Regions from separate parts of the Neptunomonas japonica JAMM 1380 genome, predicted to be linked through region 3. Evidence: predicted binding sites of a transcription regulator. Region 3 holds the regulator's gene; each other region holds the start of a gene.

What was found. The regulator sigma-54, encoded in region 3, starts transcription at its own class of promoters, with help from an activator protein. The targets are predictions, from matches to a motif close to TGGCACNNNNNTTGCTNT.
Region 1: ureA (urease subunit gamma) is a predicted target of sigma-54. The motif match lies at 2,016-2,033, and genes of this name have one in related genera.
Region 2: NEJAP_RS02655 (PEP-CTERM sorting domain-containing protein) is a predicted target of sigma-54. The motif match lies at 5,979-5,996, and genes of this name have one in related genera.
Region 4: NEJAP_RS06215 (ANTAR domain-containing response regulator) is a predicted target of sigma-54. The motif match lies at 3,144-3,161, and genes of this name have one in related genera.

Annotation. Positions count from the first base shown of each region.
Region 1 covers NZ_AP014546.1:475,886-483,657, forward strand. Annotated here, with positions in the region: gene urtD (urea ABC transporter ATP-binding protein UrtD) at 1-316, shown strand, start outside; gene urtE (urea ABC transporter ATP-binding subunit UrtE) at 320-1,015, shown strand; gene NEJAP_RS02125 (urease accessory protein UreD) at 1,012-1,866, shown strand; gene ureA (urease subunit gamma) at 2,081-2,383, shown strand; gene NEJAP_RS02135 (urease subunit beta) at 2,407-2,712, shown strand; gene ureC (urease subunit alpha) at 2,750-4,453, shown strand; gene ureE (urease accessory protein UreE) at 4,462-4,920, shown strand; gene NEJAP_RS02150 (hypothetical protein) at 4,940-5,176, shown strand; gene NEJAP_RS02155 (urease accessory protein UreF) at 5,133-5,861, shown strand; gene ureG (urease accessory protein UreG) at 5,894-6,520, shown strand; gene NEJAP_RS02165 (helicase HerA-like domain-containing protein) at 6,638-7,772, shown strand, end outside.
Region 2 covers NZ_AP014546.1:576,902-584,673, forward strand. Annotated here, with positions in the region: gene lptE (LPS assembly lipoprotein LptE) at 1-166, opposite strand, end outside; gene leuS (leucine--tRNA ligase) at 185-2,779, opposite strand; gene NEJAP_RS02640 (zinc ribbon-containing protein) at 2,938-3,480, shown strand; gene NEJAP_RS02645 (DUF4124 domain-containing protein) at 3,515-3,994, opposite strand; gene NEJAP_RS02650 (phosphoribosylaminoimidazolesuccinocarboxamide synthase) at 4,028-5,131, opposite strand; gene NEJAP_RS02655 (PEP-CTERM sorting domain-containing protein) at 5,312-5,941, opposite strand; gene NEJAP_RS02660 (DEAD/DEAH box helicase) at 6,097-7,395, opposite strand; gene NEJAP_RS02665 (MOSC domain-containing protein) at 7,646-7,772, shown strand, end outside.
Region 3 covers NZ_AP014546.1:3,062,689-3,070,460, reverse strand. Annotated here, with positions in the region: gene NEJAP_RS14380 (carbon-nitrogen hydrolase family protein) at 1-331, shown strand, start outside; gene NEJAP_RS19490 (hypothetical protein) at 360-494, shown strand; gene yjgA (ribosome biogenesis factor YjgA) at 540-1,067, opposite strand; gene mgtE (magnesium transporter) at 1,071-2,423, opposite strand; gene NEJAP_RS14365 (HPr family phosphocarrier protein) at 2,525-2,794, opposite strand; gene rapZ (RNase adapter RapZ) at 2,831-3,688, opposite strand; gene ptsN (PTS IIA-like nitrogen regulatory protein PtsN) at 3,699-4,157, opposite strand; gene hpf (ribosome hibernation promoting factor) at 4,170-4,466, opposite strand; gene NEJAP_RS14345 (RNA polymerase factor sigma-54) at 4,510-6,009, opposite strand; gene lptB (LPS export ABC transporter ATP-binding protein) at 6,077-6,805, opposite strand; gene lptA (lipopolysaccharide transport periplasmic protein LptA) at 6,811-7,317, opposite strand; gene lptC (LPS export ABC transporter periplasmic protein LptC) at 7,307-7,772, opposite strand, start outside.
Region 4 covers NZ_AP014546.1:1,367,734-1,375,505, reverse strand. Annotated here, with positions in the region: tRNA gene NEJAP_RS06235 (tRNA-Ala) at 162-237, opposite strand; gene NEJAP_RS06230 (DUF211 domain-containing protein) at 539-805, shown strand; gene NEJAP_RS06225 (hypothetical protein) at 811-1,395, shown strand; gene gltX (glutamate--tRNA ligase) at 1,523-3,019, opposite strand; gene NEJAP_RS06215 (ANTAR domain-containing response regulator) at 3,201-3,842, shown strand; gene NEJAP_RS06210 (NarK family nitrate/nitrite MFS transporter) at 4,116-5,585, shown strand; gene NEJAP_RS06205 (bifunctional protein-serine/threonine kinase/phosphatase) at 5,647-7,362, shown strand; gene NEJAP_RS06200 (NAD(P)/FAD-dependent oxidoreductase) at 7,674-7,772, shown strand, end outside.

The sequences.
Region 1 (7,772 bases), 1.5 Mb from region 3:
AGGTAAGCTATCGCATGGACAAAAGCAGTGGCTAGAGATTGGCATGCTACTGATGCAAAAACCCCGTTTGTTATTGGTGGATGAGCCGGTGGCTGGCATGACGCATCAGGAGATGGATCGCACCGCTGAATTGTTAAGTTCGCTGGCTGGACGCCATTCTGTTGTGGTGGTTGAACACGATATGGATTTTGTACGCAATCTAGCAGGTAAAGATCGTACCGTTACTGTGTTGCATCAGGGTAGCGTTCTGTCAGAAGGAAGCATGAACAAAGTACAGCAAGACCCTAAAGTGGTCGAAGTCTATCTGGGAGAGTGATTGATGCTGAAAATAGAGGGTTTGAATCAGTATTACGGCCAAAGCCACACGCTCTGGGATGTTGATCTGCATATACCAGAAGGGCAGTGCACCGTATTAATGGGCCGCAATGGCGTAGGTAAAACCACCTTGCTGCAATGCATTATGGGACATCAGGCTGTAAAAAGTGGCAGCATGATGTTGGATGGGGCTGATCTACTAAAGGCTTCAGTTGAGCAGCGCCCTCGTGTTGGGATTGGTTATGTACCGCAAGGGCGGCAGATTTTTCCTCTGCTTAGTGTTGAAGAAAATCTGCAAGTGGGTTTGCCAGTACGTGCACGCAATGATCGCAAAATCCCTGAATATATCTTCGAGTTGTTTCCGGTATTGGCTGAGATGATGCACCGCCGTGGTGGAGATCTATCTGGTGGACAACAGCAGCAGCTGGCTATCGGCAGGGCACTGGTGGTTAACCCAAAACTTCTGATATTGGATGAGCCTACCGAGGGTATTCAGCCCAATGTGGTGACCGAAATAGGCGATATAATTCGTAAGCTCAACCGTGAAATGGGGCTAACAGTATTGTTGGTGGAGCAAAAATTACCTTTTGCACGCAAAGTAGGCGATCGTTTCTGTATTCTTGATCGCGGCCGCCATGTGGCGGAAGGCGAAATGGAAGCGCTGGATGATAAACTCGTAGCGCAGTACCTCACCGTATGAATGCGCCAGCGAGTAGTCTCAATGTACCCGAATCGGCTATGGGTTGGAAAGCGAGGCTGCATTTGGGATATCAGCTGCGTCACGGTAAAGCGCGGTTAGTAGACCGCATGCAGCGTGGCCCACTTGCGGTACAGCGTCCTCTCTATCCTGAGGGGGCTCCCTGCCATACCTATCTGCTGCACCCTCCCGGTGGTGTTGTTGGAGGGGATCAACTAGATATCCGAGTACATACGCAGCAAGGTGCCCATGCGGTTATTACCACGCCCGGTGCCACAAAATTCTATCGCTCAGACGAGAAAATGGCCTACCAGTTTCAGACGCTGAGTGTTGAAAAAGACAGCACGCTAGAATGGTTACCGCAAGAGAATATCTGTTTTCCTGGGGCGCATGCACAGATACATAGCGATATTTATCTTGAGCAGGGAAGCCGCTTTATCGGCTGGGAGTTTCAATGCTTGGGACGACCTGCCAACAATGAAACCTTCAACCACGGAAGTATTGATGCCAAAACACGCGTTTATATTGACGGTGAAATTAGCCTGATAGATAACCTCACCACGCATGCGGATGCTCTGATAAAAAGCACTACAGGTTTACGTGGTCATGCCATGAGTGCCACGCTGATAGCAGGCACTATAGATAGTGATTATCTTGAAGTGGTGTGTGATGTTCTCGACAGCTTTGGTCCACAACTCGCTGTAGGGGCTACCTGTGTAGATGGCCTGCTGGTAGTGCGAATGCTCGGCAACAATACTGAAGATATCCAAAATGTACTGATTCCCGTATGGAAAACGCTACGTGAACAATGGCTGGAAATCCCTGCCTGCTCTCCAAGGATATGGGCTACTTAGGCCTTTCTTTTGACTGACCTCTTTTCGACATCATGAATATGCTTTTATGCACTGATTAGTCGCATCTAGTGGTGTCGTTATGCGCTTTTTTGGTGCTTTATCCTCAGTTTCTCCTGCCCTAAAACGCAGCAAACGCATGTTTACTGTGCTGGTACGTAACTTGCTATTTACCTGTGACACCCTTTTGGTTTCGATGTCGGAGGTATTGTCGAGCATGGAGTTAGTACCGCGTGAAAAAGATAAGTTGCTGTTATTTACCGCAGGCTTGTTGGCTGAACGGCGCAAAGCACGTGGCCTTAAGCTTAATTACCCTGAATCGGTGGCGTTTATTAGTGCGGCGATTCTTGAGGGGGCACGTGATGGACGTAGCGTGGCTGAGCTGATGGATTATGGGCGCACCTTATTATCGTTGGATGATGTGATGGAAGGTATCGCTGAGTTGATCCCAGAGGTGCAAGTAGAAGCCACATTTCCAGATGGCACCAAATTGGTGACAGTCCATGACCCTATTGTTTGAGTGTAAGCGTGCGGGAGGTTTGTATGATTCCAGGTGAGCTAGTAACCCCAGCGGGTGATATTGAAATAAATGCAGGTCGTGAGGTTTGTAGGGTACGGGTGGCTAATACCGGTGATCGCCCCATTCAAATTGGCTCTCATTATCATTTTTATGAGGCTAACAATGCATTGAGTTTTGAGCGCGAACAAACACGTGGTTTTCGTCTGAATATTCCGGCGGGTACGGCGGTACGTTTTGAGCCGGGGCAAACACGGACGGTTGAGTTGGTGGCCTATGCTGGCTCACGTATTGTCTATGGTTTTCAGGGCAAAGTGATGGGGCCACTGTGATGCCTCACTATAAACAGATAGCAGCGAGGAATAACTGATGGCGACTATTTCGCGGCGTGCTTATGCTGAGATGTTTGGCCCAACAACCGGAGATCGAGTTCGCTTGGCCGATACCGAGTTGTGGTTGCAGGTAGAGAAGGACCTAACTACCTACGGTGACGAGGTAAAGTTTGGTGGCGGTAAAGTGATCCGTGATGGCCAAGGGCAGAGCCAGCGCTGTAGCGCCGAGACGGTTGATCTGGTGATTACTAATGCCGTGATTGTTGATCATTGGGGCATTATTAAAGCCGATATCGGTATTAAGGCTGGGCGCATCACTGCGATAGGTAAAGCCGGTAATCCTGATGTGCAACCCAATGTTGATATTGTGATTGGTCCGGGCACGGAGGTGCTTGCGGGTGAAGGTTCGATAGTTACGGCGGGTGGTGTTGATTCACACATTCATTTCATCTGCCCGCAGCAGGTTGACGATGCATTGATGTCAGGCGTGACCACTATGCTGGGTGGCGGTACAGGCCCTGCAACGGGCACCAATGCGACAACATGCACGCCGGGGCCGTGGAATATTCATCGGATGCTGCAGGCTGTGGATAACTTGCCAATGAATATTGGCTTCCTTGGAAAAGGAAATAGCAGCCAGCCAGAAGCATTACGTGAGCAAATAGCCGCCGGTGCTATGGGGCTTAAGCTGCATGAGGACTGGGGAACAACCCCTGCATCGATTGATTGCTGCTTGACGGTTGCTGATGAGATGGATGTACAGGTAGCTATCCATACCGACACATTAAACGAGTCTGGTTTTTTAGAAGATACATTGGCGGCGATGGATGGCCGTGTGATTCATACCTATCACACTGAAGGTGCGGGTGGGGGACATGCCCCTGATATTATTAAGGCTGCGGGCTTTTCTAACGTGTTGCCATCGTCTACGAACCCAACACGCCCTTATACGGTTAATACGGTGGATGAACATCTGGATATGTTGATGGTTTGCCATCATCTTGATCCCAGTATTGCCGAAGATGTTGCGTTTGCGGAGTCCCGTATTCGCCGTGAAACGATCGCCGCAGAGGACATCCTGCATGACTTGGGCGCATTTTCAATGATCGCCTCTGACTCTCAGGCGATGGGGCGTGTCGGCGAGGTTATCACTCGTACTTGGCAAACCGCCCATAAAATGAAAGCTCAACGGGGAAGCCTTAAAGGTGACCCTGCTGAGCACGATAATGGGCGTATTAAACGCTATATCGCTAAGTACACCATTAACCCTGCACTCACACATGGGGTCTCGCATGAGGTGGGTTCGGTCGAGGTTGGCAAGTTGGCCGATTTAGTGTTGTGGAAACCTGCCTTTTTCGGCGTTAAACCCAGCGCTATTCTTAAGGGCGGTTTAATTGCTGCCGCGCCGATGGGCGACCCGAATGCCTCGATACCTACACCGCAGCCTGTGCACTATCGCCCCATGTTTGGCTCGATGGGTGGTGCCTGCCATGCGACTTCAATGTTGTTTTTATCACAAGCGGCGATTAAAGAAAAAGTGCCAGAAGCGTTGGGGCTACGCAGTTTAATTGGGACAGTAAAAGGCTGTCGCACGTTACAAAAAGCCGACATGGTTCATAACAGCTATCAGCCGGATATCAGTGTTGACTCCCAAACTTACGAAGTAAAAGCGGATGACGTTCTACTGACCTGTGAACCTGCAACCGAGCTGCCGATGGCGCAGCGTTACTTTCTGTTTTAGGGGTGCCAATGTTACAGCTAACGACGTTGTTAAAGTGTGTTAAGCCCCACCAAACCACATTAAGCCTACCAATTGATAAACGTATCAAAAGCCGCTTAAAAGTGAGGCTGGATGATGGGCGTGAAGCGGGTCTGTTTTTGCCACGCGGCTTGATACTGCGTGATGGCGATCAGGTAGAGAGTGAAGAGGGTGTCGTGGTGATGGTGTGTGCAGCAGATGAGCATGTCTCCACAGTGCATTGTGATGATCCTTTGCTGTTGACTCGCGTTGCTTATCACCTAGGTAATAGGCATGTGTCACTGCAGGTAGCCGCAGGCTTTGTGCGTTATCAGCACGACCATGTGCTTGACGATATGGTGCGAGGTTTAGGCGGTACGGTAGTGGTTGAACAGGCTCCATTTGAGCCAGAAGCCGGGGCATACCACAACAGCAGCCATGGTGGACACCACCATGTGCATGAACACTGAAAAGATAAAGGAGTAAAAGATGAAGGTAGTAACATCTAAAGCAGTGGCTCTAGCCGCTCTTGCAGGCGTAAGCGCATTTAGTTCGTTAGTTCAGGCGCACGATGAAACCACAAATACAAGTGTGCAGGCCTTGTTAGCTCACCAGCTTGCAGCTCCGGATCACGTACTTATGTTTGTCGCAGGTTTGGCATTGGTTGTTTCCGGTGTTGTTTATGGGCCGGGATTGTACCGTCGTATTCGACAAGATAAGCGATAAGCAAAGTGATAACACTGCCATGCTAGCTAATTTACGTTTGTATCAACTTATAAGCCCTTCCTTACCTGTGGGCGCTTTTACTTACTCTCAAGGTTTAGAGTGGGCGGTTGATGCACGTTGGGTAACGTCTGAAGCTGAGCTGGAATCCTGGGTGTCTGGCATGCTGCATCACAGTATAGCTACGTTGGAATTGCCTGTTTTGTTGCGCTTACGAAAAGCCTTTGTGCAGCAAGATGCGGATCAGGTGAATCATTGGTGCCGTTTTCTGCTGGCAAGCCGAGAAACCTCAGAGCTACGTAAAGAGGAGCGTCAACGTGGGCAGGCCTTGGCGGTGCTGTTACCTAATCTGGGCGTTGCCAGTGGTGTAGAGTTTGATGAAGCTATTAGATCTACACAGGTGGCGGGATTTGCGCTCGCCGCGCAGCATTTCAATATTGCATCGGAGGATGCGCTGGAAGGTTATCTGTGGAGTTGGCTGGAAAATGCAGTGATGGCAGGGGTTAAGTTGATTCCTTTGGGGCAAACTTCAGGCCAGAAATTGCTACTAAAGCTCAGTGAGCAAGTGCCGGAATTACTTGTCAGAGCTGTAGAAATTGAAGATCAGCAGATAGGTAGTTCTACACCGGCTCAGGCCATCGCGAGTAGCCGCCACGAAACACAGTATTCACGATTGTTCCGCTCCTGATAACGGGAGTCTTTATAGTTCTGGAGTTGATAATGAGTGATGACTACAAAGCCCCCCTACGTATAGGTGTGGGTGGCCCGGTTGGGTCGGGTAAAACAGCTTTACTTGAAGTCTTGTGTAAAGCGATGCGAGATCAATACAACATCGCTGTAGTGACTAACGATATTTACACGCAGGAAGATGCGAAAATTCTTACCCAGTCAGGTGCGTTGGAACCTGATCGTATTATTGGTGTTGAAACCGGAGGCTGCCCACATACGGCTATTCGCGAAGATGCCTCCATGAATTTGGCAGCGGTAGAAGAGTTAGCAAAGCGCCATAAAACGTTGGATGTGGTGTTTGTGGAGAGCGGTGGGGATAACTTAAGTGCTACTTTCAGCCCTGAACTCGCTGATCTGACTATTTATGTTATTGATGTGGCAGAAGGTGAAAAAATTCCGCGTAAAGGTGGCCCCGGTATTACCCGTTCAGATCTGTTAATCATTAATAAGATTGATTTGGCGCCTTACGTAGGGGCCGACTTGGGTGTAATGGAGAGTGATACACAACGTATGCGCCCAAATTCACCTTATGTGTTTTCAAATTTAAAAACAGGTGTGGGCTTACCTGAAATCATCCGTTTTGTGATTGATCAGGGTATGTTGGATACAGCTGGATAAGCTACGGCGGTGAAGTATCGTAGTAAAATTAAGCTGTTATAAACTTGGCCTATGTTGTTATGCCACTATTGGTAATATGATAGCGGGTATCAACAAAAGGCAGAGGGTAGCAAGGTAATGGAAACGGGTATTCTGATCGGTGGCTGTGAGAGCGGTAAGGTATTTTTGAACCCTCGTTATGCTAATCGCCATGGCTTGATTGCGGGTGCAACGGGTACAGGTAAAACTGTGACCTTGCAGTGCCTTGCCGAAGGCTTTTCTGATCTGGGCGTGCCGGTGTTTCTTGCCGATGTTAAGGGAGATTTATCTGGGCTTAGCCAAAAAGGAAGCCCTCATCCGAAGGTGGATGAGCGCGTTGAAAAAATCCAGATAGATAGCTTTATTCAACGGGGTTATCCGGTGGCGTTTTGGGATGTTTTTGGCGATCAAGGAACACCCGTTCGCGCGACGGTATCGGAGATGGGGCCGCAGTTACTCTCTCGTCTGCTAGACCTTAACGAAACCCAAGAAAGCATCCTGACGCTTATGTTTGAGTTTGCTGATGACGAAGGGCTGCTACTGGTTGATCTAAATGACCTACGTACCACATTAGAGTTTATTGCCGCACATGGTAAAGAGATCAGCACGCGTTTGTCTGTCTCTAAAGCGTCAGTTAATGCGATTTTACGCCGCTTGTTGATGTTAGAGAGAGAGGGCGGAGATCTGTTCTTTGGAGAGCCTGCGTTAGTGCTTGAAGACTTGATGCAAGTGAGCCGTGATGGCCGCGGTATGATTAATGTGCTGGCGTCAGATAAGCTGATTTTAAGCCCGCGTGTGTATTCTACTTTTCTGTTGTGGTTGTTGTCTGAGCTATTTGAAAACCTGCCAGAGGTGGGTGATGCAGATAAACCTAAGATGGTGTTCTTTTTTGATGAGGCGCATCTGCTTTTTAGCAACTCATCTAAAGTGTTGGTCGAAAAAGTTGAGCAAGTAGTACGTTTGATACGCTCAAAAGGGGTGGGTGTTTACTTTATTACTCAGAGCCCAAATGATCTTCCAGAAGGTGTTTTAGGCCAATTAGGTAACCGTGTGCAGCATGCATTACGGGCTTTCACACCTAAAGATCAGAAATCTGTTCGTGTTGCTGCGCAAACCTTCCGACCTAACCCTAAGTTGGATACGGCGGAAGTCATTACCAACATGGGTGTGGGTGAGGCCTTGGTGTCTGTGTTGTTAAAAGACGGTGTGCCGAGTATTGTTGAACGCACGCTGG
Region 2 (7,772 bases), 1.6 Mb from region 3:
GTGCTTGTTCAAACGCTGTCGGAGTGCCGCTTTTTAACATTAATGTCACTAATCTGGATGACTCCGGAATATCTGCAGAGCCGCGTAACTTAAAGCCGCAACCTGATATTAGAAGAGTAGCCAGCATAAGGCACATAAACTTGCATAAAAAACGGTAACTGGTCATCTGTTTGGAAACTCCTTTTTAACCTACAACTATGTTGACCAGTTTTCCGGGAACAACAATCTTTTTACGAATGGCTTTATCCACCATGAACTTCTGAACATTCTCAAGTGCCAGTGCTGTGTGCAAAATAGTGTCTTGGTCCGCATCTGCAGAGACTTCCATTTTTGCGCGCACTTTGCCGTTCACCTGTACTACCATCTGAATAGATGAGCGTATCAAGGCTGTCTCATCAAAAGTAGGCCAAGGCGAATTGAGTAGGTCTGTTGTATGGCCTAGTTCGCTCCACAACTTATGTGTGATGTGCGGCACGATAGGTGACAACAACTGTATAGCTGTTTGTAGTGCTTCACGCATAACTGCACGGCCTTGATCGCTAGCATCAACAAATTTAGTGATACTGTTTAATAGCTCCATTACTGCGGCAATGGCGGTATTAAATGTTTGGCGACGTTCAATGTCATCAGATACTTTCTTGATGGTTTCGTGCACTTTACGGCGCAATTCTTTTTGCGGTTCAGTAAGTGCGGTTGTATCCAGTTCTACAACGCTTTGCCCATCTAGTAAGTGATCATGTACATGTTTCCATAAGCGACGTAGGAAGCGATTTGCCCCTTCAACACCTGTATCTGACCATTCTAAAGATTGCTCAGGAGGGGCGGCAAACATCATAAATAAACGTACGGTATCGGCACCGTATTTATCGATCATGACTTGTGGGTCAATACCATTATTTTTTGACTTAGACATTTTAGTGACACCCGCTTGCATAACGGCTTTTCCGTCATCCTTATGGGTGGCGCTAATAATGCGGCCCTTTTCGTCTGTTTCAGTGACAACATCAGTTGGAGCTATCCAAACCTTGCCGCCTTTTTCATCTTCGCGGTAGTAAGTGTTAGCTAATACCATGCCCTGACAAAGCAAGCGTGTGAATGGCTCATCAGAATTGATTAGTCCTTCATCACGCATCAGCTTATGGAAAAAGCGAGAATACAATAGATGTAAAATAGCGTGCTCAATACCACCAATATATTGGTCTACAGGCAGCCAGTAATTGGCTTTCTCTGGGTCAAGCATGGCGTTATCAGTCGAGCGACTTGCATAGCGAGCGTAGTACCAGCTTGATTCCATAAAGGTATCGAATGTATCTGTTTCACGCTCGGCAGCACCACCACACGAAGGGCAGGTTGTGTTAATGAAACTGTCCATCTTTTTGATAGGCGAGCCGCTGCCATCAAACTCAACATTTTCCGGTAATACCACGGGTAACTGGTCTTCTGGTACTGGTAACGCACCACAGTTTGCGCAGTTAATAACTGGAATTGGCGTACCCCAATAACGCTGACGAGAAACGCCCCAGTCGCGTAGTCGGTAGTTGATAGTTATCTGCCCTTTGCGTTGACGCTCAAGCTCAGACGAAATAGCTTTAAAGGCTAGGTCATATTCAAGGTCATTAAAGTCACCGGAGTTGACCAAGATACCTTTGTCGGTAAAGGCTTCTTTTTCGATATCGACTTGTACATCGCTATTTGTTGAGTCGATAACCTGTTTTATCTGTAATCCATATTTCTTAGCAAATTCCCAGTCTCGTTGGTCGTGAGCAGGCACTGCCATAACGGCACCAGAGCCATAATCCATCAAGACAAAGTTTGCTGTCCATACCGGCACTTGCTCGCCGGTAAGCGGGTGTGTTGCTTTAATACCAAGCGCCATACCGCGTTTTTCCATGGTGGCCATGTCAGCTTCAGCCATTTTGATGTTTTTGCATTCATCAATGAACTGGGCAAGCTCTGGGTTGGACTCGGCAGCTTTAAGTGCTAAAGGATGCTGAGCGGCAACTGCAACGTAAGTCACCCCCATCAGTGTATCTGGACGAGTAGTAAAAACTTCTAAGTCTGAACCATCTTCCACGTGGAATTTGAGCTCAACACCTTGAGAGCGTCCAATCCAGTTTCGTTGTTGCGTAATAACCTGTTCAGGCCAATCTGTTAGTTTGTCTAAGTCGTCAACAAGTTGGTCTGCGTAGTCAGTGATTTTAAGGAACCACTGAGGGATTTTTTTTCGCTCAACAAGTGCGCCAGAGCGCCATCCACGGCCGTCGATGACTTGTTCGTTAGCGAGTACTGTCATGTCAACTGGGTCCCAGTTCACTTCAGCTTCTTTTTTGTAAACAAGACCTTTTTCCATCAGGCGAGTGAAGAACCACTGCTCCCAACGGTAGTATTCGGGATGACAAGTAGCGAGCTCGCGATTCCAATCGTATCCAAAGCCCATTAGCTTTAGCTGGTCGCGCATGTAGCTTACGTTTTCGTATGTCCACTTAGCAGGAGGTACATTATTGTTCATAGCGGCGTTTTCAGCCGGTAGACCAAATGCATCCCATCCCATAGGTTGTAGTACGTTTTTTCCCTGCATTCGCTGGTAACGGGAGATTACATCACCGATAGTGTAATTACGAACGTGGCCCATATGAAGGCGACCGCTGGGGTAAGGGAACATAGAAAGGCAGTAAAACTTCTCTTTGCTAGTATCTTCTGTGCATAGGAAACTATTGTTATCTTCCCAGTACTGTTGAGTCTGGGTTTCAATCTCTTGCGGTTCGTATTGATCGTTCATAATGGTATCGTGTCGGAATCTCAAGCAATAAACCGGCTTATATTGATGCCGGTTAAAGAGTCTACTGGAAAGTTTATAGTATGCTGCATAGCATACAATATAAGCCCTGCTATCAACAGCAGTATAGGTCGTAAAATTATGTCAGGCCGGAGTTGAAAATGGATAATAAATCAAAAAAAATGCCAGAAAATAAACAGGACGTGTCAAGTTTATATAATCGTGTTTTGGATCGTTTAGCCGACACGTTAGAAAGCGCCGAACATCGTTCGTGGGATTACCTACAAGAAAAAATAGAAGAAGCGGTAGAATTGGAGCTAACTGCTGAAGAGATGACACGAGATGAGATGGACCTGCTCAGTGCTTATGTAAAGCGAGACCTCAAACAGTTGGGTTATTATGCGCATGAAACAGGTGAGGGAATTGCTGCCTGGTTACATTTTGACTTGAATATTCTTGAAAGCACGCTAGTGAAAAAGCTAGTTGCTCTTGCTGACCAGACTAGGGTTGAGCAGGAAAGGTTAAGAGAGCAGCTAGCCAATGAGAATGATGAGTATATGGCAGGGGAGATTGCTGCTGTAGGTACGTTTCAATGCCAGAAATGTAAGAAGCAGCTGCAACTTAGGCAAACTAGCCTGATTCAGCCGTGTGAGACGTGCGGTTCAGAGCACTTTAAACGCATATCTAGTCCGTGGAATCAGTAAGCTAGCTGCTGGATACTAACGGGCGAATAACTATCTATTTGCAGAAGAGTTCTACATTTTCTTTCGCATCTTGAATGGCGTTGCGTGCAGCAGCGCCTTTTAACTTTTGCTTTTTGCCGGTAGCCAAGTTAATACCTTTAACACCATTGTTTTTGTATTTTGTGTAACGTTGCTTGTATTTTTCACACATATCTTTATCGCGCGCTTCTTGCTTGAGCATGGCTTTTTGCTCAGCCTGTATATGTTTTTCTTTTCGTATTTCGTTTTGTTTATCTTGTTCTACGCGACGTATATCTCGTTTTTTCTGATTGAGTAAGCGCTCTTGCCTATTAGCATTGGCACGATCTACTGGTAGCTTTTGTAGCTTTACTTCTTCAATATGAGGAGCCAGCACGCGTGGCGTGCTGGAGTAGTGAAGCTTGCCGTTTTCATCTTTCCATTTATATATTTCCGCGTTTGCTATTGGGCTTGTAAGTAGCAAGGCGATGATAAAAGGTAGAATGTTGTGCGGCATCGGTCGTCTCAATTTTGGATTAGAAATATATGTCTAATCTATAAGATCGTATTGATTACGCAAAATATCAATAATATCTGCTTTAGGGGTGTCAGAAAGTATCAATTTTTTGCCAGTTACTTTCTCTGCAATACCTATATAGGTTGCAGAAATGTCCATCATCACCGCCTCAGGTAATGAATTATCGCGTGCTAGTGCTTCTCGCTCAGGCATGCGCTCTTTGTTAAGTAGAATGTCTGGATCAGGAAAGTGGTTTAATAACCATTGGCGGAAGCCTTCTTTGGAGTTTTCAACAATGTGACCATTGTTATAAGACGCTTCATCCCAAATACGTGAAGAGTCGGGTGTGCCGACTTCATCCATATAAATTAGCTTCTCGTTGCCAGCGGCATCAGTGACATAGCCAAATTCAAATTTAGTATCGACAAATATTTGTCCCAAGGCTGCTAAGGCATCACTAATAACGCCAAAACCTTCTTTCAATAGTTTCTCGTATTGCTTTATGTCATCTTGGCTACGCAGGTTAAAAGCAGCAAAGTTATCTTCTAAATTTTGGCGGGTGATGTTTACATCATCTGCTTCTGGTACGCCTGGAATCCCTTTGAGAATACCTTTCGTTGAGGGCGTGATCAGAATTTCGGGAAGTTTTTGGTCTTTTTTCAAACCGTCGGGTAACTGAATGCCACAGAACTCACGTTCGCCTTTAGAGTAAGAGCGCCACATAGAGCCGGTAATGTATTGACGACAAATAGCTTCAATCATTACCGGCTTGGCTTTTTGTACGATCCACACAAATGGATGTGGGATATCTAAAATATGGCTATCGGCTAAACCGTTATCATGGAATAGCTTAAACCAGTGGTTAGATATGGCGTTAAGTGCAGCGCCTTTTCCAGGTACCCCATGCATACCGCCTTCGCCATGCCAGATGCAGTCAAAAGCAGAAATACGGTCACTGATAACCATAATGGCTAGCGGAGCATCGGCGGCAACATCGTAGCCTTTTTCTTCGATAAGGCGTCGGCTATCAGCTTCGGTTAGCCAGTAAACCGAGCGTACTTTACCGCTGTGGACGGGGCTATCGGTACGAATCGGCAGATCGTTATTAACTGCTAGCACTTTATCGGCAAGACTCATGAGTTACGCTGTCCTGTTTAGGATGGATTGTATAGATTTCATAGAATAGGTTTAGGCGGGGATTTTATCAGATTAGAAAATATGAGACACGATTTTTACGTAAGAAGAGGGAGGTGCTTAGTAGATATAAAAATGCCCTAGTGCAAGCTAGGGCATTTGGAAGTTACTGTTAGGTGATGATTAAACAGCTTTACGTTTGATGTTTGAGAAGCGCAGGCCAACTAAACCTAAGCCGAATAAAAGCAAAGTAGCTGGTTCTGGTACATCGTTGCTGTTAGATGCAAATAGAAAGTTATCAAATTTAGTAGATGTATTTGCACCGCCGTTGCTAGGGTCGTCCTGGAAAACAAAAGAGCTTAAAGCCGTATCTGTTACTAGGCCAAAGAAACCAGATGTTCCTGAAGTGCCTACGTTGAACGACTGTCCATCAACAGTAAGTACAGTGTAATCAGAGGTAGGGTCTTCATTAGAAAAGTCAAAACCAAATGCTAAAAGACCATTATCAAAGGTAATAGTCATAGTATCTGGGATATTGCAGCAATCAGTATAGAAGTCTAAATGGTTGCTAGAGAAGGTGCTTGATGAGCCGCCACTAAGAACAGAAAGTCTAATACCAGAGCCAGTAGCTACGACTGAAAAATCCCCGAAATCTTGGTTTGAGAACCCGCTAATTGAATTGGCATCAAAATTATAAGACGACGTTGAGCCTGCAGCCGACAAAAAAGATGCCTGATTAGTAAATGTTGTAATTAGTGCTGCTTGAGCTTTTAGAGTGAATAAGCTGATAAAAGCAATTGCTAGGTATTTCATTCTGTCGCCTTACGTTGATAAATTGATTTTCAAATGTAAAGCAAATCCAGTGCCAGTTTTATAAGTTATTGATATTTATGATTTTATTAAATAACAAAACGTCTCTAAAAAGAGACTGTAAGAAAATCTGACGTTTTTGTCTCTTTTTTGAGTCGCTACTTCTTTTGCTTTTGCTTTTGCTTTTGCTTTTGCTTTTGTTTCGCTTTGCCCGTTACTTTTGCTGTCGTCACTTTATTACGAATAATTTTAGTTTGGCTGGCTTTGTTGGTGCGTGGCTTATGCGCTTTTTGTGAGAGCTGCTTTCGAATGTTGTCTCGGCTGCCTACTTCATAGCCTTTTTGATAGATTCGTTGAATACGAGAACCTATTAAACGCTCAATGTCGTCTAGTGCACGCTCCTCTTCTCGACTAACAAAAGAAATGGCATGGCCCTTAGCGCCTGCGCGACCAGTACGACCAATGCGATGTACGTAATCTTCAGCTAGGTAGGGAAGGTTGTAGTTTACAACATACTCAAGACCTTTAATGTCCAAACCGCGCGCGGCAACTTCGGTTGCGATCATGACTTGAACTTTGCCGGCTTTAAAATCGGCTAAAGCTCGTTTGCGTGACCCTTGTGTTTTATCGCCATGGCAAACAACGTAAGAGATTTTGTCCATTTTAAAATCGACTACTAACTCATCGGCTTGGGCTTTTGTGCTGGTAAAGACCAATACTTGAAACCAGTTATGCTTTTTGATCAACTCAACAAATAAGTCTGCTTTGCGGCGCTCTTCAACTGGGTAGACTACATGCTCGATTGTATCGGCTGTTGCATTTTGCTTCGCCGCACGGATTGTCTCGTGACGTGACATTAGTTTTTTAGCCAACTCGTTTACCGTAGACGTGGCCGTGGCAGAGAACATTAGTGTTTGATGCTGTTTCGATGTCTGCTGGATCAGCTTGTACACATCGCTGATAAAACCCATGTCCAGCATGCGGTCGGCTTCATCTAGAACGACAAACTCAACTTGCGTCAGGCTGATATTGCATTGCACTACATGCTCAAGTAGACGGCCGGGTGTTGCTACCAAAATATCAACCCCAGCTTTTAGCTTACCCTTTTGCGATACAGTACTTACACCCCCATAGATCCCTTTGACAGTAAATGGCAGAAACTGTGCATAACCTTTAATAGTGCTCGTCAGCTGCTCAGCAAGCTCGCGCGTGGGGGCTAAGATCAAGGTTCGCACATGGCCAGGCTGTGTTGTTGCTGGACGATCAATCATCTGCTGTAAAATAGGTACCGTAAACGCGGCTGTTTTGCCGGTACCCGTTTGCGCATTTGCCAGTACATCTTTACCGCGACGAGCAGGAATGATCGCTTGCTCTTGGATAGGCGTCATTTGGCTGTAACCACAAGCATCCAGAGCGCGTTGTAACTCAGGTGCTAGATCTAAAGAGGAGAATTTCATTGTCTATCCTTTGTGGACACAGCCACAGCCAAAATACAGGGCGGCTATTATAAAGGAAATCTGTCTTGTGAGTGTCGTTTTTTATAGAGGCTTTGTCGTTATGAAGAGATCTTAACTTTTTATAAAAAACGGCGTGTCATTGTGAAGCGTGATCAATGTTTTTGTATAAAATTGGGTGGCTATTTTATTTTTTGATATACAGTATTTTTTAAGGCGAACAGTATCAGTTACCTAGATGAGAAAGGGCAATATGAAGAATCAAAACTATCTCGATAAAGTGTATTGCGGGACAGTAGCTCAGCGCTACGGGCTTGAAACTGCTATTGATAAATCAGTCATTAAAATAAACCTTTATCTCTCTAGTGAAGGGCTGGAGG
Region 3 (7,772 bases):
TAGGTGTGTTGCGCGTTATGATAAGCGTCATCTGTTTGATGTTGATGTCAGTGATAATCAGGGTGTATACCTAGAGTCAGCATTTGTTGAGGCTGGAGATGAGTTCGTTGTAGTTGAAACAGAAGTAGGAAAGGTTGGATTGAGTATCTGTTATGACTTACGTTTTCCTAAGCATTTTTGGAAATTGAGAGAGCTGGGTGCGGATATTATTGTTGTGCCTTCTGCTTTTACTGAAGTCACGGGCAAAGCCCATTGGGAGGTTCTATTAAGAGCCCGCGCTGTTGAGACGCAATGCTATATTCTTGGGGCAAATCAGGGGGGGGCAGCATAGCCCCTCTCGTAAAACTTCGGGCGACTCTATGATCGTAGACCCATGGGGTACGGTTATTTCTCGATGTGAAATGGGGGAGGGCGTAGTGCTTGCTAAATTAGATTTTAGTCTCTTGGGCCGTGTGCGTAAGCGTATGCCGGTGCTATTTCAGCAACGTTCGTAAATATATAGGCTGTTAGGTGTTAACAGCCTAATACGTTAACAATGACTATGGGTTTTCTTCTAGCTCTCGTAAGTATTTAAATAGTTTACGTGCAGCGGCCGGTGGTTTGTTTTGCGATACTTCTTTTTGAGCGTTTCTTACCAGTTGTCGTAAGTGCTGGATATCCGTGTGAGGGTATTCAGAGATAATGACGTCTAGCATTGAATTATCTTTGTTGTTTTCAATTAAGCGGTCACGCCATTTTTCAAGTTTATGAAAAACTTTGTTGTGAGCTTCTTTTGTAACGTCAAAGCGTTCGATCGCGTTTGCTATTGCCTCACCATCTTCGTAGCGCATTAGCTTGCCGATGTATTGCATTTGTCGGCGTAAGGCGCTGCGGTGTGGTAACTTTTTAGCTTCATCGATTGCATGGCGAAGCGTTTCATCAATAGGAAGTTTATCAAGTTGCCCTGGTTTTAGGTCTACTAAGCGCTCGCCTAACTTCTGTAGAGCTTCTGCTTCGCGCTTGATCTGAGAGCGACTAATAAAGTCTTCATCATCATTATCTATATCATCGAAATTATCTTCGTTCATTTTTTATCCGTAGAAGTAGGTTGCCAATCCTAGAAATGCAAAAAAACCCACCACATCAGTAATGGTGGTGAGGAGTACACTTCCAGCTAAGGCGGGGTCAATGCCCCAAGATTTTAGAGCCAGTGGGAGTACAGTCCCTGCCAGTGCTCCAGCAATTAAGTTGATGATGATCGCTAAACCAATGACTAAGCCGATGGTAGTGTCTTCGAACCAGTAAATCGATACCGCCGATACAACCAGTGCCCAAAGTACACCGTTTAAGCCGCCGACTAACAGTTCACGATTGAGTAACCAGCCAGCATTTGAGCGCTCAACATGCCCTAGAGCTTGTCCACGAATCATAAGCGTTAATGTTTGGCTTCCTGCAATACCACCCATAGAGGCGACTATCGGCATAAGGACGGCGAGAGCGACTACTTTATCAATCGTGTTTTGAAAAATGCCGATAACAGCAGATGCGGTCAGTGCCGTAATCAAGTTGATGCCTAACCATACAGCTCTTCGTCGGGTTGTTTTCATCAATGGTGCAAAGGTATCTTCATCATCGTCAAGACCTGCCATGCTCATCATGGAGTGGTCTGCGTCTTCACGAATAACATCGACAACATCATCGATAGTGATTCGGCCGAGGAGTTTACCTTTTTTGTTTACAACAGGTGCGGATACTAAATCATGTTTAGCAAAGAGCGAAGCAACTTCATCATCAGGCATCTCTGCTGGAATCGGCTTAATATCAGTGTTCATTATTTCACGAACAGTAATATTGGGATCCGATACGAGAAGCTTAGTGAGTGGCAGAATCCCTATGTAGGATTCTTTTCTGCGGCTGACGACAAATAAGCTGTCTGTCATTTCAGGTATTTCATTATGGCGGCGAATATAACGCAATACCGTTTCAACAGTAATGTCTGGGCGAATCGTCACCGTGTCTGTATTCATTAACCCGCCGGCGGTATCTTCCGGGTAGGCCAAAACAACTTCTAAGCGTTCACGATTCTGCTGATCCATGATCTTCAGCAGCTCTCGCGTTACTCGCTCCGGTAGTTGCTGTAAAACGTCTGCTACATCATCGGTATCTAGTGACTCTGTAATAGCCAAAACGCGGTCGGTATCCATTTTGCTGAGAATGTCTGCTTGAATATCATCAGCAAGATACTGGAGTACTTTTCCTTCGTTATCGGTATGAATTAGATTCCATAAAATTTCGCGCTCTTTCGGCGGGGACTGCTCTAGTAGGTGTGCGACTTCGGCAGGGCGAAGCGAATTGTTTAGAGTAAAACGCACCTGTTGAAAGGCGCCACTGTCCAGGGCCCGGTTGAGTTTGTCCAGTGCTGTAGTTTCGTCATTAGTAGTCATAATACCCTTAACTGCGAAAACGCACGGTACAATATTTTATGTTGCTGTAGTATAGCGGATAGATGAGTTGTATTCAGTAGTTGCTATGCGTGAATCAGAGGTTATTCATCTTCATCAAAGCGATTGTTAATGAGAGCTTCAATGGCAGAAATCGCATCATCTTGGTCGCTACCCGTGGCAATGACAGTGAGTTCTGTTCCCTTACTAGCAGCCAGCATCATGACTGACATAATGCTCTTGCCATCAACCTCGCGGCCTTCTTTAACTAAACGTACGTCAGAAGAAAACCTAGAAGTCGTATTAATGAGCTTGGCGGCAGCACGCGCATGTAAACCGAGCTTGTTAATGATGGTGATTTTTAGTTCAAGCATAGCGCTTTATTTCCTCTGTGTAATGGTGTCGAGCGCTCAGCGCAGCTCTCGATGCCTGATGTTCACACTATCCATATAAGATTTAAAGTGGCTAGCTAGTTGTTCAGTGACATAAACTGAGCGATGTTGGCCGCCGGTGCAGCCGATCCCTACGGTGACATAGCTACGATTGTTTTGCATGAAGTGCGGTAGCCATTTATCTAAGTATTCTTGAAGATCCTTTATCATTGCGTTTACGTCACTTTCTTGGCTAAGAAAATCGATTACCGGCTGGTCGAGCCCTGTGTGTTTTCTAAGTTCAGCTACCCAATATGGGTTGGGTAAAATACGCATATCAAAAACAATATCGACATCCATAGGGACGCCATGTTTAAAACCAAATGATTCAAACTGTAAAGAAAGTGACTGCTCTTTACGTTCAGAAATTCTGAGTTTTATGATGTCACGTAGTTCGTAAATAGATAGTAGTGTTGTGTCTATTCGCAGATCAGCAAGATCAGCAATCGGTTCTAATAATGTGCGTTCATAGTCAATAGAGTCAGGAAGGTTACTGACTAACTCTGCCATCGGGTGGCGTCGTCTTGTTGAGCTGTATCTTTTTAATAGTGTGTCGTGAGAGGCATCAACATAAAGTAGTTCAACTGTGATTTTAGGGTGCTTTTTAAAATCTCGCCAGATGCTCGGCAATTTCTCGAGATTGCTTGATAGGTTGCGAGCATCTATGCACACGGCAATACGGTTGAGCTGTGCGTCATCCTCTAACATATGATCAATTAAGTTTGGCAGTAATTTGGCCGGAAGGTTATCAATACAATAGAAGCCAACATCTTCGAGGGCTTGTAGAGCTGTACTTTTTCCTGAGCCTGATCGCCCACTAATGATCACTAATTTCATAGATCCATCTCTAAATGCGAAACAGTTGAGTAGCAACGTCTAAAAGTTGCTCATTTGAATGTGTATTTCTTAATGTGTCCCGGAACTCCTCCTGACTGAATACTTCGGCCAGCTTTCCGAGCGTGCTTAAGTGGTCGTCACATGCTTCTTCGGGAACTAATAGAAAAAATAATAAATCGACAGGACGATTATCGATCGCATCAAAATCAATGGGCTTGGATAAGTATATAAGTGCGCCAGTGGCCGTTTGGACGTTGGCAAGGCGACAGTGTGGAATGGCCACACCTTCACCTATGCCCGTACTGCCCAAGCGTTCTCTGCCGATGAGGCCGCTAAATACTGCTTCTGCTGAGAGATCACTGTTTGATTCAGCAATGATTTTACTGACAAGCTCAATGATACGTTTTTTGCTTCCTCCTTCAATATTTTGAAGAACTCGCTCTGGTGATAATAGTGACAGAATGGGCATGTGATTTCAGTTTTAAAAGTTACTTATGGCTTTTAGTTTTTCTTTATGTTTGATGACCTGACGATCTAGTTTATCGATCAATCCATCAATAGCAGCATACATATCATCTTGTTCGCTTGTGGCAAAAATTTCACCGCCGGCGATGTGCATATCCGCTTCAGCTTTTTGACGTTGTTTGTCTATGCTTAGTGTAACTTGTACATTAGTAATGTTATCGAAATGTCGTTCAAGCTTCTCAAATTTAGTATGTACATACTCAGAAAGCGGTTCAGTAAGCTCTACATGATGACCTGTAATATTGATTTGCATAGGTATCTCCTTTTAAAACGACGCATGTCGTTATAACTTAATATTAAACCAGACACTTCCTTTCATTAGAAGGAGCAATGCCCATTGCTTCTCGGTATTTTGCAACAGTCCTTCTTGCAACTTTAATTCCTTCTTGGTCTAACAGTTGGGCAATTTTGTTATCACTCAACGGCTTTGCAGTATTTTCAGCAGAAATCATTTTTTTAATGACGGCGCGAATAGCTGTAGAGGACGCAGCGCCACCGTCATTGGTGCTTACATGACTAGAAAAAAAATATTTTAACTCAAAAATTCCGCGCGGAGTGTGCATATATTTTTGTGTGGTAACACGAGAAATAGTCGATTCATGCATTTCTACTGCTTCTGCAATGTCATGTAACACCATTGGCTTCATGGCTTCATCACCATGCTCCAAGAACGCTGATTGGCGCTCAATAATCTGACTAGATACTTTTAGTAGAGTCTCATTACGGCTTTGTAGGCTTTTTATAAACCAGCGAGCTTCTTGTAAGTGGTTTTTAAGATAGGTGTTATCAGCGCTGCTGTCAGCTCGACGAATGAGGTCGGCATAACTCGTGTTAATTTTTAGGTTGGGAGATGCGTCTTGATTTAGTCGTACCGTCCAAACCCCTTGGAATTTCTCTACATATACATCGGGGGTAACGTATTCAGCTTTTGAGCTAGAAATATGAGAACCGGGATAGGGGTTTAGTGATTGTATTAAGAGAATAATAGCTTGTAGTTGAGGCTCTTTTAATCGCAGTTTTCGTAGTAGCTGCTTATAATCCCGTGTTCCTAACAAGTGTATGTATTGTTTGCATAATGTAAGCGCTTGTTGAAGCAGCGGCGTGTCTGGTGGTAATTGGCGCAACTGAATGCTTAAGCACTCACCCAAATCACGAGAGGCAACGCCTGGAGGGTCAAACTGTTGAATCCTGTGTAATACTGCGTCTACTTCATCGAGTTCAGACTCGGCAAATAATGTAGGTTCGCTCTCTTTAAAGTGTTCAAGAATTTCTTCTGTAGAGGAGCGCAAATACCCTTCGTTATCGATGCCGTCAATAATTGCTTCAGCAATTAAGCGGTCTGCCGGGCTCATTGGCGTTAAATTTAACTGCCAGTTAAGGTGGTCTTGCAGTGTTTCTTCTGCCGTGTCGTTAGATTCAAAAAAAGAATCATCATCTCGCTGGCTACTGCTTGTTCCTGTTTGATACGTGTCTTCCCAAGAGGAGTCTGTGCTGAGTTCAGAGGGAATGTTGTCGCTCCACTGATCTTCAGCTGAGTTCTCTATGCTCTCGTTGCTTGATGTGCTGGATTGGGCGAGGTTGTTATCTTCACTTGGAGTGGTTATTTCTTGCTGTACTTCGGGTTGATGCGTTTCATCGAAATCATCACTCGTTTCGAGCATCGGGTTACTGTCCAGTGCCTCCTGTATTTCATGTTGGAGGTCGAGTGTCGACAGCTGCAACAAACGAATAGCTTGTTGTAGTTGAGGGGTCATTGTCAGGTGCTGACCCATTTTGAGTTGCAATGATTGCTTCATATAACTACAAGGTTACTCCAATAGGGCAGTTCATATAACTTAGAATGTGAAATTTACAATGTGATGTTCAAAGTGTAAATGTATGTCCTAAGTAGGCTGCTTTTACTTGTTCATTTGAAAGTATCTCTTCTGGTGTTCCTTGAGCAAGAATAACGCCTTCACTAACAATATAGGCTTTTTCACAAATATCGAGTGTTTCTCTCACATTATGGTCAGTAATTAAAATACCAATACCTTTGGATTGTAGGTGTTTTATAGTGTGTTTTATGTCATTTACAGAGATGGGATCAACGCCGGCAAATGGTTCGTCTAATAGAATAAAGGTAGGTTCGGAGGCCAACGCTCGGGCTATTTCTACACGCCGGCGTTCGCCGCCAGATAGGCTCATGCCTAAGCTGTCGCGTAAGTGTGTGATGTGGAATTCGCTTAGGAGGCTTTCTAGCTTCTCGTTACGCTGCGCTGTCGAGAGTTCTTTTCGCATCTCTAGTATGCCGAGCAGGTTATCTTGTACGCTAAGTTTGCGGAAAATGGATGCTTCCTGTGGGAGGTAGCCTATTCCTTTTCGGGCGCGTTCATGCATCGGTAGTTGTGTGACGTCATCGCTATTGATACGTATAGCGCCTTTGTCGGTATTAACTAACCCCACAATCATATAAAAACAGGTGGTTTTTCCCGCACCGTTTGGACCTAGAAGTCCAACGATTTCACCGCTGTTAACTTCCAGGGAGACATCGCGAACTACCTGTCTCTTTTTGTATGATTTTGCTAGATGTAAAGCCTGAAGAAGAGTGTTCATCTGTACTAATTGGCCTTAGGCTGAATAATCATTTTAACGCGTTGTCCCGAGGACCCAGATCCACTATATGCGTTGACGATGGCTTTTTTCATTTGGTAAACGATACGCTCGCCGCTAAATGTGTCTCTATCTTGTTCTACGCGTGCTTGGCCCGTTATAGTGACGGTTTGTTCAGCAATTTTATATTCTAATTTTTCGCCAAATGCGTTAGTAATCGGCTGATCTTTTGAGGGCCTTTGGCGAAAGTTGGCAGGGCTTCCCGTGGCGATGATTAGGTTAATATCATCCTTTTTTCGATATAGGTCGACCTTGGCTGCTCGAATCTCCATGCTGCCTTGGGTCATCAGGACATTGCCTTTGTATGTTGTTGTACCTGTGTTGTCGTCAATGCGAGCACTGTCTGCACTTATATGAATAGGCTGCTTTCGATCAGTCGGGAGCGCAAAGCAAAATGAGCTGAACAATGCACTTATAAGCAGAAAGAGCTGTATTAATGATCTGTTATTTAGCATGGAAAGTGCCTTTTACATCAGAAAGTAGTTCCGATGTATTCATTTTATAGTTAATAATCATGCCCGTAGCTGTTGTGATATTGGATTGCTGGGTGATCTCCACGGGCGCGTTAGTCTTTGCCGTTCCTTGAGCTTGGTAGAGACTCAGGCTTGATGTTCTTAACACACTTGGTATCGGGCTTGTTGGATTATGCGTGACGATAACTTGTTCAACAAGGTCGAAGCGATCGATATTATCATAAGCAATGCCTGAAAGGCTTTCGCTAGTTAAGCGAGGGCTATTCTCAGCCATTAAAGTAATGTGGGGTTGTTTGAGTGTAGTGCGTTTTGCTCTTGGGAAGTGGTTAAGCTCGTTTGCCTTAAGCGTACGTAGAAGCTCTCCATCTTTATTGAATTCTTTACTTGAAGCGGATTTCATAAAGTAATCAACGCCACTGATTATTTCCGCTTCAGAG
Region 4 (7,772 bases), 1.7 Mb from region 3:
TATGTCCCTCTAGTACGATAATCCGGTAAAGCGCAGCAGGCTATTTGAAAAAGCATAGTTCGGAATTTTTCCGTTCATTACAACCTAGATTTAACAGATGTAGCACAAAACGAGAGAACGCTAGTGTAAATACTCGAGGGTCGCAAGAAGGCTGTTTTAGATGGTGGAGCCTAGCGGGATCGAACCGCTGACCTGTTCGCTGCCAGCGAACCGCTCTCCCAGCTGAGCTAAGGCCCCATCTTTAACACACTTGGGGGAAGAAATAAGTGCGCTTTGAAACGACGCGTATCATCCCATATTTCACATTAATGTCAAACACATTTTTAGACTTTGTCTAAGCGATTCAATCTATTGCGAGGCTTACCATCAAAATATAACATCAAGACACTAACGATACTCACCTAGAACCCATCGCTTTTACCTCTTTCTGCTTCGGCCTGCATATCACCAAGTTATGATGTAAGGCAGTGACCTATGCGCCACTTTTAGGCAAGATGAGTTAATACACCGATAAAAAGAACAGACAGAGGGCCTCTTTATGATCGCGGTTAAAAGAGTAGTACTTGATGTTTTAAAGCCTCATCACCCTAACGCGCTTGAGTTTTGCCAAGCATTAAGCGCTGTTATTAAAGGCAGCACAGTTAAAGTAACGGTTATCGCTGTCGATGAAAAAACTGAATCACTGGAAGTATCGGTTGAAGCAACACTGATTGATTTTGATCTTCTGCAAGATGTGATTAATAAAATGGGTTGCGCCCTGCATAGCATTGATGAGGTAGAAGTTAAAAACGAGCCAAACAGCTGACGCTTATGAATATTTTCACAAGAGCTGAATTTCTGTTAAACATCACGCGCTCTCAAGGAATTGCACGGCGATATTTTGTCGTGAATGGTTTTGACGGTGCGTTAACGATGCTCGGGATGATTCTTGGTTTCCAGTTCAGTGCGTCTACCCCACTAAGCATTACCATTAACGCTTGTTTAGGTGCTTCCATCGCGTTAGGTGTGAGCGGCGTAAGCAGCGCCTATATTAGTGAGCTGGCCGAAAGGCGGCGTGCTCTTCTTAAGCTGGAAGAGGCTATGCTGGAGGATTTACATGAATCGGCACATTCTGAAGCAGCCCGCTGGGTGCCTATCATGATTGCCTTAGTGAATGGTTCGGCCCCTCTACTTATTTCATTAGTGATTCTTAGCCCTCTACTATTAACTCATGCAGGAGTTGTATTACCAATTTCGCCTCTTTTTCTAGCCATTATTTTAGCCTTAATTATTGTTTTTTTACTGGGTGTTTTTTTGGGCCGAATAGCAGGTACATCGTGGTTACGCAGTGGTGTGCAAACCTTATTTATCGCTATAACAACATCTGTTCTCATCTTTTTATTTACTAGTAACTAGCCATACACACCTAAGATTTATTGTAATAAAACCACAGCCAAGCACATCAACGGCTCTTGTGTAAGGTTTAACCAAACAGACATAAAAAAGGCCTGCAATGGCAGGCCTTTGATTTATCTATAGCTAGCTACTCGATGCCTGCAACAACTTCTCTAAACTCTTTTTCCCAACGTTTTGCTTCTTTCTTCGATGGGCCACCCAATAGGTTAACCGCATGGCGCAAACGCGCACGGCTCATATCAGGGCCAAGAATCGACATAGAGTCCATAACAGAAACCGTTTGGTTAGTACCCGCAATAGCGATAAACAACGGGAACAAGAAGTCACGTAGCTTGTAACCCATCTGCTCTGCTAGCTGCTTTAGCTGTGCGAACAGGTGGTCTTTATCCCAGTTGCTTTCGGTATCCAAGAACCAAACACTAAATTGCAAAATGCGTTTAGCATCGTCCAATGTCACGCTTTTGTGTTCAAAGTCAGATTCTTTAATCGGTAACATGCCCGATAGGAAGAAGCCCGCTAGCGGTGCTACATCAGAGAACTTTTCTACGCGCTGTTGGATAAGCGGCAAAATCTGCATCAAGTACTGTGGATTTAGTGCCCACTCCTGATACTTAGCTGCAAACTGCTCAGGGTTTAGGTCTTCACGTAGCCATACACCGTTAAGCCAGCTGAGTTTTTCTTGATCAAAAACCGGCCCACCTAAAGAGACACGCGTAATGTCGAAGTTAGAGAACATCTCTTCACGGCTGAATTTTTCGCTTTCATCCGGCATCGACCAACCCATACGGCCCAAGTAGTTAAGTAGTGCTTCAGCCATATAACCCATACGCTGGTAATACAAAATACTGGTTGGGTTTTTACGCTTAGACAGTTTGGACTTATCTGGGTTACGCAGTAATGGCATATGGCACAGAACCGGCATTTCCCAGCCAAAGTACTGATACAGCAATTTGTGCTTAGGTGCCGAGTTAATCCACTCTTCACCGCGGATCACGTGAGTGATCTCCATAAGATGATCATCAACAACGTTCGCTAAATGGTAAGTCGGCATGCCATCAGATTTTAGCAGGATCTGTGCATCGACCATTCCCCATTCCAATTCGATCGTGCCACGCAGCAAGTCATCTACTACACAAACACCCTCGCCTTCAGGCACAACCATACGAATAACGAACGGTGCACCCGCAGCTCTGCGCTTTTCTACTTCATCAGCAGGTAAGGCTAAGTCACTTTGTTTTAATGCAGTGTGTCCACCCGCAGCACGGCGAGCCGTACGTAGCTCGTCCAACTCTTCTGAGGTACGGTAGCAATGAAATGCATGGCCTTTTTCTACGAGGTCGTGTGCATACTGGGCATACATACCTTTACGCTCACTCTGGCGGTAAGGGCCATGTGGGCCACCTACATCTGGGCCTTCATCCCACTCAAGACCTAACCAGCGAAGTGAGTCTAAGATCTTCTGTTCCGATTCGCCCGTACTGCGCGTTTGGTCGGTGTCTTCTATACGTAAGATAAACTGCCCACCGTGCTGGCGAGCAAACGCCAGATTAAAAAGTGCAATATAGGCGGTGCCTACATGCGGATCGCCTGTTGGAGAAGGCGCAACGCGAGTACGTACGGTCATTATGTTCCTGCCAAAGCTAACGTGGTTGCCAAAAGAATACGAAAATAAAGCGGGCATTATACAGTTGCCTGCCACCCCTTGCCATGCCAACTCCATGAGAGTTCCTGACATTTAAAACAAAGACTGGCCCGTAACTTGCTAAATATTTAATAAATATTCATTACTAAAGCAGGTGATTCATTTGAAAAGCAGACTAACCGTGCTTGTCATTAATGAAAATATTACGCGTAAGGGAGAGCTAGAGCACACTCTACTTATTCCTTTACGTGAACAGGAGTACGACATTGTCGGGGAGTTGACATCCACTCAACATTTGGCCGATAAGGCCAACCAATTACAACCCAACCTTGTCATAATCAGCCTTGTTTCCCTCAATAAAGCAGGCCTAGAAAGTATTGCATTGATGGCCGAGCACTGCTTACGCCCTATCGTTATCTTTGCCGAACACGATAACCAACAAATGACCGAACAAGCCATTAACACGGGTGTGAGCGCCTGCGTCATTGACGGGCTTGCGCCACATAGGGTCGAAAACATCGTTAATGTGGCTGTGGCTCGCTTTGAAGCATTACAAACAATGCGCCATGCCCTTCGGCATACAGAAAATAAGCTTGATCAAGCACGCGCTGAATTAGCTGAGCGCAAACTGACCGAAAAAGCTAAAGGGCTTATCATGAAGCATAACCATTGCGCAGAGAGCCAAGCATTTAAAGCCTTACAAAAAATGGCGATGGATCAACAAAAATCACTCAGTGATGTTGCTAAAAACATTATTGCTGTATTGGGAAAACACAGTAATAGCATTAGTAGCGGCCACTCTTAAACATACAGCACCACATTTGTGCGGCGCACCAAAGAGGGCGTTTTTTTATCTAATTAAACGCCCTCTTTTTCTCATAATCTTGCGCTAGCCCCTATAAAAACTACTCTTTTATTAAGTTGGCACGCTCGCTGCACTGTACTCAAAAGAAGCAAATACACATTTATTAGACCATTTAAAAACAATGTTTTTTTTCAGGCAAGGGCGCCAACAACCGGGATCTCACCCTTTCGGTTTGTTGGCGCCTTTTCTTTTTTTAACAGGCGGAAAATGACTATGACTCAGGAAAAATCGTTTAACCTGCTATCTTTCGGCGGAAAGATGAAGATCCTGCATTTCAGCTGGATCGCCTTTTTTATCACCTTCTTTGTGTGGTTTAACCACGCCCCCCTACTCGGCATGATTGCTGAATCCCTCGGGCTGACTAAGTCTGAGATCAAAACCTTGCTGATTCTCAATGTTGCGCTCACTATTCCAGCGCGCATTATCATCGGCATGCTGACCGACAAATATGGCCCGCGTATTACCTATGCGGCCTTGCTGTTTCTGGCCAGCATACCTTGCTTTGCATTTGCATTGTCCACAAACTTTGCTGAAGCCGCGATTTCCCGCTTTTTCTTAGGGTTTATTGGTGCAGGCTTTGTTGTTGGTATTCGCATGGTGAGTGAGTGGTTCCCAGCGAATGAGCTAGGCACAGCTGAAGGTGTTTACGGTGGTTGGGGGAACTTTGGTTCTGCCGCTGCAGCAATGAGCCTACCGACACTGGCCCTTATCTTTGGTGGTGATGATGGCTGGCGCTATGCCGTAGGCCTCTCTGGTTTGTTTAGCCTGATATTCAGTTTTATCTGGTATAAAAATGTTACTGACACGCCTAAAGGCTCTACCTACTTCAAACCAAAACGTATTGGTGGTTTAGAAGTCACGAGTAAAGCTGACTTTGTGTTTTTGCTTATTATGAAAATCCCATTATATGCCGCGCTTTCACTATTAACATGGAAGCTCTCTCCTGCGGGTGTGTCGATTCTTTCAGATACAGCAGCGCTGAGCATCTACGTGATATTGGCCGCTATCTTCATTTACGATTGCTATAGTGCTTATGACGTTAATAAAGAGATTTTCCATACACCGGTACCCGAAGTACAGCGCTATGCTTTTAAGCAAGTGGCGGTATTAAACGTGCTTTACTTTGCTACATTTGGCTCAGAACTTGCCGTGGTATCGATGTTGCCGTTGTTCTTCTCTGATGTTTTTGAACTAGATATGGTTTATGCCGGACTGCTCGCTTCTGCTTATGCATTTATGAACCTGATGTCTCGCCCTGGTGGCGGTTGGATAAGCGACCGCTTTGGCCGCAAAAAAACCCTGTTAATTCTCACAGCAGGTTTAGCAGGTGGCTATGCGGTAATGTCGACTATCGATAGCAGCTGGCCTTTAGCACTAGCCGTTATTGCAGCCATGGCGTGCTCGTTCTTTGTGCAGGCCGGCGAAGGTGCAGTATTTGCCGTCGTACCCTTAATCAAACGCCGTTTAACAGGCCAAATTGCGGGCATGACCGGTGCTTACGGAAACGTTGGCGCGGTATTTTATCTCACCGTATTATCGATGGTTGATTACTCAACTTTCTTCTCTGTGATTGCCGCAACAGCCGTATTAGGCTTTGTGACCTTGCTGTTTCTTAAAGAACCTAAAGGGCATATGGCTGAAGTAAATGAGGATGGCAGCGTTGCGCTCATCCAAGTGAACTAATTTAAGCCATGCACATTTAAATTCGTTGATTTAAGAAACTATTTAAAACGGGAGCCGTATAATGAGCAAGCATCTAGAAGTTCGTTTTGGTGGATACTCTACCAAAGGAAAAAAAGCGCTGAATCAAGATGCATTTGCGGCATCCCACCCTTCTGGTAGCGAGCGCCAATATAAAGGTGCTGCTGCTGCCATTGCGGACGGTGTTAGCAGTTGCGAAGACTCACATATCGCTAGCCAAACAGCCGTTACTGGCTTTATTGAGGATTACTTAAGCACGCCTCCTAGCTGGAGTGTTGGGCATTCGGCCTCACGTGTACTCACCGGCCTAAACCGTTGGCTCTACCATGAAAACCAAAGCAGAATAGGGCACCGTGAAAGCATGCTCACTACCTTTTCTGCTGTTGTGGTTAAATCATCCACCGTTTTTTGCTTTCATGTAGGTGACTCGCGCATCTACCACCTTTGTGATGGCGAGCTAGAGCAGCTCACTTCAGATCATGTATTAACCACTAAAAACGATGAATACTTATCTCGCGCCTTAGGCGCTGATTCACACCTAGAGGTCGATTTCTTTAAACGTGTATTAAACCAACATGACCGCTTATTACTGACGACCGATGGTGTGCATGGCCACTTACCTCTAGCCAGAATCAAACAGCTATTAAGTAGCCCATCACGAAGCGTCGAAGAGATTGCACAACAGATTGTCGATGAAGCCTACGAGAATGGCAGTGATGATAACCTCACTGCACTGATTGTAGAGATTGCTCAATTACCATTAGAAACGTTAGATGAATCGCACAAACGCCTGACACAACTACCTATTCCGCCGGTACTTAAACAGGGAAACAAGATTGATGGCTACGAAGTAGTAAGCGTTATCTTTAGTGGCACGCGCAGCCATATGTACTTAGTAAAAGATATAGACTCATCTGAGCTATTTATTTTAAAGGCCCCCTCTGAAAACTTTTCAGAAGATCTCGTTTATCTAGATGGCTTTATTCGTGAAGAATGGGTTGGGCTCACACTCGATCATCCTCATGTAATGAAAACATACCGCCCTGCTCGCCCTAAACGCTTTATGTATTACTTAGGCGAGCATATTGAAGGCGTCAATTTACGCCAATGGATGCACGACAACCCCTCACCCTCTATTGATCAAGTACGCCAATGGACACGACAGATCGTCAGCGGTTTGCGTGCTTTTCAGCGCAAAGATATGATTCATCAAGACCTTAAGCCCGAAAACATCATGATCAACAATGATGGCCAAATAAAGATTTTAGATTTTGGTACCGTTCTTATTGCAGGCTCAGAAGAGATCAACTCTCCCTTGGATAAATCGGTTCCTCAAGGTAGCGTTAATTACATTGCGCCCGAGTTTTTAGTCGGTGACTCTGCCAGTTTTAAATCTGATCTCTACTCATTAGCTGTGATTGTATATGAGATGCTGACAGGAGCTTTGCCCTACAAAGAAGCAGACCCAAAACAAGCGGTATTGGCCAACTACTGTGATCTTGACTACATTCCCAGTACTCACCATCGCAAGCAAACGCCTATATGGATTGAAGCCTGTTTAAAAAAAGCACTACAGCCTAACCCAGTGCACCGTTATAACGCCTTTTCAGAATTTATGCAGGACCTCACCGTACCGAACCGCCACCTAGAGGCCCGGATATTAAAACAGCCCCTGCTCGAAAAGCACCCTATACGCTTTTGGCAAAGTATTGCTGCACTGCTTTTCATAATCAATCTACTACAACTCTCTCTCAACTAGAATTCACTAGTAGCCAATCTAGCGCTACGCCAAGCCTGCCACGCACCAAAAGCGATCTTATTACATTGAGTCAATATTCTTTTGGTGCACCGCACATAAAACACTATTGCCGGCGCACGCATAAAAAACATTAACTCTATGATTTTATTGCAAATAATTAGATTGGCACACTATTCGCTTATATCTAAGAAAATATAAAAAGCTGTAACCACAATTTAACTTTGAGCTTTGAGCTCTGAACAATGGCGTTCTTCTCAATCATCACATTGATGTATTGAGTTGAGCGCCTTTTTTTATTCTGGAGATTAGCGATGACACAACCACATTTGGTGATTATCGGTAGCGGTATGGCAGGAGGCAGACTTCTTGATGAAATCATCCGCCGCCAGCCGGGCCGTTTCAAAATCTCT